Regions from separate parts of the Actinomadura fulvescens genome, predicted to be linked through region 2. Evidence: riboswitches for the same ligand, from Rfam matches in the RefSeq annotation. Region 2 holds a riboswitch; the other holds the start of a gene.
What was found. Region 2 has a riboswitch for glycine ahead of gcvP (aminomethyl-transferring glycine dehydrogenase). Riboswitches for the same ligand answer to the same signal wherever they lie in the genome.
Positions count from the first base shown of each region.

Region 1: it holds a riboswitch for glycine, as region 2 does, so the genes downstream of both, gcvT (glycine cleavage system aminomethyltransferase GcvT) here and gcvP (aminomethyl-transferring glycine dehydrogenase) in region 2, are expected to answer to the same signal.

Region 1 is NZ_BAAATD010000004.1:277,077-280,478, forward strand. It holds gene glyA (serine hydroxymethyltransferase) at 1-44, opposite strand, end outside; gene gcvH (glycine cleavage system protein GcvH) at 47-436, opposite strand; gene gcvT (glycine cleavage system aminomethyltransferase GcvT) at 490-1,578, opposite strand; glycine riboswitch at 1,646-1,737, opposite strand; glycine riboswitch at 1,739-1,835, opposite strand; gene ABD333_RS17050 (3-oxoacyl-ACP reductase) at 1,895-2,659, opposite strand; gene ABD333_RS17055 (aldehyde dehydrogenase family protein) at 2,668-3,402, opposite strand, start outside.
Region 2 is NZ_BAAATD010000003.1:528,029-531,430, reverse strand. It holds gene ABD333_RS14535 (flippase-like domain-containing protein) at 1-956, opposite strand, end outside; glycine riboswitch at 1,221-1,316, shown strand; glycine riboswitch at 1,317-1,423, shown strand; gene gcvP (aminomethyl-transferring glycine dehydrogenase) at 1,494-3,402, shown strand, end outside.

The DNA.
Region 1 (3,402 bases), on a different contig from region 2:
ACCTCGGGGTCGACCGCCGCCAGCGGATCGTTCAGGATCGTCATGCTCAGCTCTCCTCGATCAGCTTGGTGTAAGCCTCGGCGTTGAGCAGGTCGCCCGGCTCGTCGCTGACCCGGACCTTGAAGATCCAGCCCTCGCCGTACGGGTCGTCGTTGATGACCTTGGGCTCGTCGATCACGGCGGAGTTGATCGCGGTGATCTCGCCGCTGACGGGGGAGTACAGGTCGCTGACCGACTTGGTCGACTCGACCTCGCCGCAGGTCTCGCCCGCCTCGACGGTGTCGCCCTCGCCGGAGCTCAGCTCCAGGTAGACGATCTCGCCGAGAGCGTCGGCCGCGTGCTGGGTGATGCCGACCGTGACGACGCCGCCCTCGTTCTCGAGGCCGGACACCCACTCGTGCTCTTCGCTGTAACGGAGCTGCTCCGGAACGCTCACGATGTTTCTCTCTCCCAGATTCAGGTCTCAGTGAGGACTCAGGTCTACACGTCTCAGGAACGCTTGTAGAACGGCAGGGTGACCACGTCGACGGGCTCCCGCCGGCCGCGGACGTCCACCGCGAGTTCGGTCTCCGTGACGCCGCTGTCGACGTACGCCATGGCGATCGGCTTGCCCAGTGTGGGCGACGGGGCGCCGCTCGTCACCACTCCGCACGGCGTGCCGTCGGACGTGACGACCTCGTAGCCCTTCCTGGGCGCCCGCCTGCCGCGCGCGACCAGTCCCACGAGCCTACGGCCAGGAGGGGTCTGGGCCTGCGCCGCCAGGGCCGCCTTGCCGACGAAGTCGCCCGGCTTGTCCAGCTTCACGACGCGGCCGAGGCCCGCCTCGTACGGCGAGGTCTCGGCGGTCAGCTCGTTGCCGTACAGAGGCATGCCCGCCTCAAGCCGGAGCGTGTCGCGCGAGGAGAGCCCGCACGGCACGACACCGTCGACCTCGGCGAGCGCCCGCCACATCGCCACGGCGTCGCCGGAGTCGACGAACAGCTCGAAGCCGTCCTCGCCGGTGTAGCCCGTCCGCGCGAGCAGCGCGTCGATCCCCGCCACCTTGGCCGCGAAGATCGCGTAGTAGCGCAGCTCCGGCAGCGGCGCGTCGGTGAACCCGGCGAGGATCTCCTGCGCCCGCGGTCCTTGCAGGGCGATCAGCGCGTACTCGGCCGACCGGTCGTCGACCCGCGCCTCGAATCCCGCCACCCGCTCGACCAGGGCGTCCCGCACGACCGCGACGTTGGCCGCGTTGGCCACGACCATCCAGGTCTCGTCGGCCAGCCGGTAGACGATCAGGTCGTCGAGGACGCCGCCGTCCGGCGCGCAGATCATGGTGTAGCGGGCCTTGCCCACCGCCATCGGCGACAGGTTGCCGACGAGCGCGTGGTCGAGGGCGGCCCCGGCCTGGGGGCCGTTGAGGAAGATCTCGCCCATGTGGGAGAGGTCGAAGAGCCCGGCACCGGTGCGCACCGCGGTGTGCTCGGCGGTCTCGCTCGCGTACCGCAGCGGCATCAGATGGCCGGCGAAGTCGACGAGGTTGGCCCCGAGGTCCTCATGGACGTCGTACAGCGGCGTCTTCTTGGGATCGACGGACATGGGTCGGCTCCTTGTTGGCGGGCGCGCGTGATCTCCATGGTCCCACCCGCGCACCGGGCTCGTCGGGGCCTCCCCCTCTGTCATCGGCGCCTGAGAGCTTCACCCCGGAGGGCTTTCACCTTCGGCGGGGGACGCTTGGTCCCCGCTTTCCAGAGGTCGCCTGGTCCGTGCGGTCCGTGGGCCTGAGAGGTTCCGGGGAGGATTTGCTCCTTCGGCGTCCCTGGCCGGCTGCCAGGGCACTCTCCCGCACGGGATCATCGGCTCGCCCCAGGCTAGCAGCGCCGACACCGCCCGACCACCGGCCGGACCCGCCCGATCAGAGCGGGGTCACGTAGGCGCCCGAGATGCCGCCGTCCACGAGGAACTCGGCGGCGGTGACGAACGAGGCGTCGTCGGAGGCGAGGAAGGCCACCGCGGCGGCGATCTCGGTGGCCTCGGCGAACCGGCCGGCGGGCACGTGGACCAGGCGGCGCGCGGCGCGTTCGGGGTCCTTGGCGAACAGCTCCCGGAGAAGGGGGGTGTTGACCGGGCCCGGGCAGAGCGCGTTCACGCGGATGCCCTCGCGGGCGAACTGGACGCCCAGCTCGCGGGACATGGCCAGCACGCCGCCCTTGGAGGCGGTGTAGGAGATCTGCGAGGTGGCCGCGCCCATGACCGCCACGAACGAGGCGGTGTTGATGATCGAACCCCTGCCCTGGGCGCGCATGTAGGGCAGCACGTGCTTGCAGCACAGGTAGACGCTCGTGAGGTTGACGTCCTGGACGCGCCGCCAGGCGTCCAGGCCGGTCTCCAGGATCGAGCCGTCGTCGGGCGGGGAGACGCCGGCGTTGTTGAACGCGACGTCGATGCGCCCGTAGGCGTCGTGGGCCGCCCGGTAGAGCGCCTCGACCTCGTCCTCGGAGGTGACGTCCGTCCTGACGAAGCGCCCGCCGGCCTCGGCGGCGGCGGCCTTGCCCCCGGCCTCGTCGATGTCGGCGACGACGACCTTGGCGCCCTCCGCGGCGAACCGCCGCGCGGTGGCGAGGCCGATGCCGCCCGCCCCGCCGGTCACGACGGCCACCCGGTCCTGCAAACGCTGCATCTCTCTCCTCAGTCGGTGGCGATGAAGACGTTCTTGGTCTCGGTGAACGCGTCCAGGGCGTCCGGGCCGAGTTCGCGGCCGAGGCCGGACTGCTTGAATCCGCCGAACGGGGTCCAGTAGCGGACGGACGAGTGCGAGTTGACCGAGAGGTTGCCCGCCTCGACGCCGCGGGCCATGCGGATGCCCCGGCTGAGGTCGCGGGTCCAGATGGAGCCAGCCAGGCCGTACGGGGTGTCGTTGGCGATCCGTACGGCGTCGGCCTCGTCGTCGAACGGGACGACGGTCACGACCGGGCCGAAGACCTCCTCGTGCCAGGCCGGGAGGTCCTCGTACGCGGACGTGGCGAGGACGGTCGGCGGGAACCAGAAGCCGGGGCCGTCCGGCGCCGTTCCCCGGAAGGCCACCGCCTCCTCGGGGACGTACGCGGCGACCTTGTCCCGGTGGGCGGCGCTGATGAGGGGCCCGACCTCGGTATGCGGATCGGCCGGATCGCCGACGACGACGTTCTGGACGGCCGGTTCGAGGAGTTCCATGAAGCGGTCGTAGGCCGTGCGCTCGACGAGGATGCGGGACCGGGCGCAGCAGTCCTGGCCCGCGTTGTCGAAGACGGCGTACGGCGCCGTGGCCGCGGCCCTCTCCAGGTCCGCGTCGGCGAAGACGATGTTGGCGCTCTTGCCCCCGAGCTCCAGCGTCACCCGCTTCACCTGCCGTCCGGCGGCCGCCATGATCTGCGTGCCCACCCG
Region 2 (3,402 bases):
CGGGGCGTCGCCGCGCGGAGCCGGACCAGGCGCCACACCCGGTAGAAGAGCCCGGCGGTCTGCTGATCACGGTCCAGGACGACGACCCGCAGCTGCCAGTCGCCGTGGGGAAGGCGCCGGCCGGTGCCCTGCTCGACCGCCACGTCGTAGGCGCGGGGCTCGTCCGCCGGAGTGGGGACGCGGCGGGCGTGAACCGGCCGGTAGCCCAGTTTCGCCAGGGCGTTCATGACGGCGGTGCCGGACGGGCGCGGATTGGGCGTGCCGACGGCGTACAGCGTGCCGTGGCCGATGGCCCGCCCGAGGAAGTAGGTGGCCGCCAGCGCCGCCACCGAGGCGTACGAGGCGGTCAGGCCGGTCAGCGCCGCCAGTCCGATCATGGTCCAGACGGCGGCCTGCCAGCGTGCCCGGCCGGCCATCCCCACCGCCGTGACGAACGCGATGACCGGTGTGATGTCGGTGTGCACGGGCGCGGTCTTGCTGTCGCCCCAGATGAGGGAGTCCAGCACGCCGCCGGGTGCGACGGGGACCACCCAGTCGTCCAGGACGATGGTGAGCACGAACGCGATCACCGCGGCCAGCAGCGCGATCGCGACCCGTACCCCGTCCTTGCGGAACAGCCGCTCGATCGCGAACGCCACCGGCACGGCCAGCACGCCGAAGCTGGAGATCAGCGTGGCCATGGTCAGCAGGAACCGGGGGGCGCGCTCGGTGCTCCCCTTGATGTCGCTCTGCAGGCCGGTCGCGGTGCCCTGGGCGATCGAGACCAGCAGCAGGACCGCGGCGAGACCGGCGACGGCGGCCACGAACCGGAGGGCGTCGCCCGGGCGGCGGATGCGCTCGGGCTGGGCGGGCTCGTCGACGGGCACGGCGACGGCGGCGCCGGGCCTGCGCTCGGGCGCCTCGCTCGGGGCCTCGGAGGCGCCCTTTCGCGTGCCGTGCGTCACGCCCTGTGTCATGCCGCACCACCGTCCGGAACCATCACTGTGATCAGCGTCCCAGACCCGGCGCCACCTCGTCGAGCGGGGTGGGCCATCCCGCCCCGTGCGGTCTCACCCGACTCACCTGTTCGTCTCGCTCCCCGGCCCGCGGCCGGTCCGCGGCTCTGTGAGCTGTGCATATCGTACGCGTCCGGCCGGTAACGCCGATCATGGGCCCGCGCCCGCGGGCCGTGTCGATCGTTTCGGTCGTCTTTGGATAGAGTTCCCTTCAGGACATGCCGTCGACCCTGTGCGGGAGAGACTCCACGCCGCCAGCGTGGAGCGCCGAAGGGGCAACCCTCCCCGGAACCTCTCAGGCAAAAGGACCGCTGGGCGAGGCACCTCTGGAAAGCAGGCGTCCATCCCTCGGCGGAGGGTTGGATCCTCACCGAAGGGGAAACCCCGCTCCGCGGGTGAAGCTCTCAGGTGCCCATGACAGAGGGGGAGACCGGCCATCGGCCCAGCGGGGCCGACGGCGGCCCTGAGCGACCGCAGCAGCCCAGGAGGGTTTCCCCAATGACCGCCCAGTACTTCGCCCCGGTGGCGTCGCCGCAGCACCCACGGTCCACGTTCGCCGACCGGCACATCGGGCCGTCTCCCGACGACCAGTCCCGGATGCTGGCGGCCATCGGCTATTCGAGCGCCGAGGCGCTGATCGGCGACGCGGTGCCCGGCGCGATCCGGACCGACCGGCCGCTGGACCTGCCGCCGGCGCTGAGCGAGCCGCAGGCCATCGCGCGGCTGCGCGAGTTCGCCGCCAGGAACACCGTCGTGCGCTCCATGATCGGCCTTGGCTACCACGGCACGCACACGCCGGGTGTCATCCTGCGCAACGTCCTGGAGAACCCCGGCTGGTACACCGCCTACACCCCGTACCAGCCCGAGATCTCCCAGGGCCGGCTGGAGGCGCTGCTCAACTTCCAGACCGTGGTGAGCGACCTGACCGGGCTGCCGGTCGCGAACGCCTCGCTGCTGGACGAGGGGACCGCCGCGGCCGAGGCGATGGCGCTCGCGCACCGGGTGTCCAAGCGCAAGGACCCGGGCGCGTTCCTGGTCGACGCCGACGCGCTGCCGCAGACGATCGAGGTCATCCGGACGCGCGCCGTCCCGCTCGGCATCGAGGTCGTCACCGCCGACCTGTCCGGCGGCCTGCCCGACGGCGACTTCTTCGGCGTGCTCCTGCAGTACCCGGGCGCCTCCGGCGCGGTGCGCGACCTGGAGCCCGTCACCGCCGCCGCGCACGAGCGCGGCGCCCAGGTGGTCGTCGCCGCCGATCTGCTCGCGCTGACCCTCCTGCGGCCGCCCGGCGAGTCAGGCGCCGACATCGTCGTCGGCTCGTCGCAGCGTTTCGGCGTGCCCTACGGCTTCGGCGGCCCGCACGCGGGCTACATGGCCGTCCGCGAGGGCATCCAGCGGCAGCTGCCGGGCCGCCTGGTCGGCGTGTCCGTCGACGCCGACGGCGCCACCGCCTACCGGCTGGCGCTGCAGACCCGCGAGCAGCACATCCGGCGCGAGAAGGCCACCAGCAACATCTGCACCGCGCAGGTGCTGCTCGCCGTCATGGCGAGCATGTACGCCGTCTACCACGGCCCCGAGGGCCTGGCCGCGATCGCCGAGCGCACCCACGGGCACGCCGCCGCGATCGCGGAGGGGCTCCGCCGGGCGGGCGCCGAGGTCGTCCACGCCTCTTTCTTCGACACCGTCCTCGTGCGGGTGCCCGGACGCGCCCGCGAGATCCTCGCCAAGGCCCTGGAGAACGGCCGCAACCTGCGTTTCGTGGACGACGACCATCTCGCGATCGCGTGCGACGAGACCACCGGCGCCGACGACGTGGCCGCGGTGCTCGCCGCGTTCGGGCCGGCCGGGCCGGCGCCGGAGCCCGCCGCGCAGGCGATTCCCGAGGTGCTGCGCCGCGAGAGCCCCTACCTCACCCACCCGGTGTTCCACGCGCACCGCTCCGAGACCGCCATGCTGCGCTACCTGCGCAAGCTGCAGGACCGCGACATCGCGCTGGACCGGTCGATGATCCCGCTCGGCTCCTGCACGATGAAGCTGAACGCCACCACCGAGATGGAGCCGATCACCTGGCCGGAGTTCGCGGACATCCACCCGTTCGCGCCCGTCGAGCAGGTCCAGGGCTACCTGGAGCTGATCGGCGAGCTGGAGACCTGGCTCGCCGAGCTCACCGGCTACGCGAAGGTGTCGGTCCAGCCCAACGCCGGTTCGCAGGGCGAGCTGGCCGGGCTCCTGGCCATCCGCGGCTACCACGCCTCCCGCGGCGACCAGGACCGGACGATCTGCCTGATCCCGTCCTCGGCGCACGGCACCAACGCCGCCAGCGCCGTCATGGCGGGCATGAAGGTCGTCGTGGTCAAGTGCGACGAGCGGGGCAACATCGATCTGGACGACCTGCACGCCAAGATCG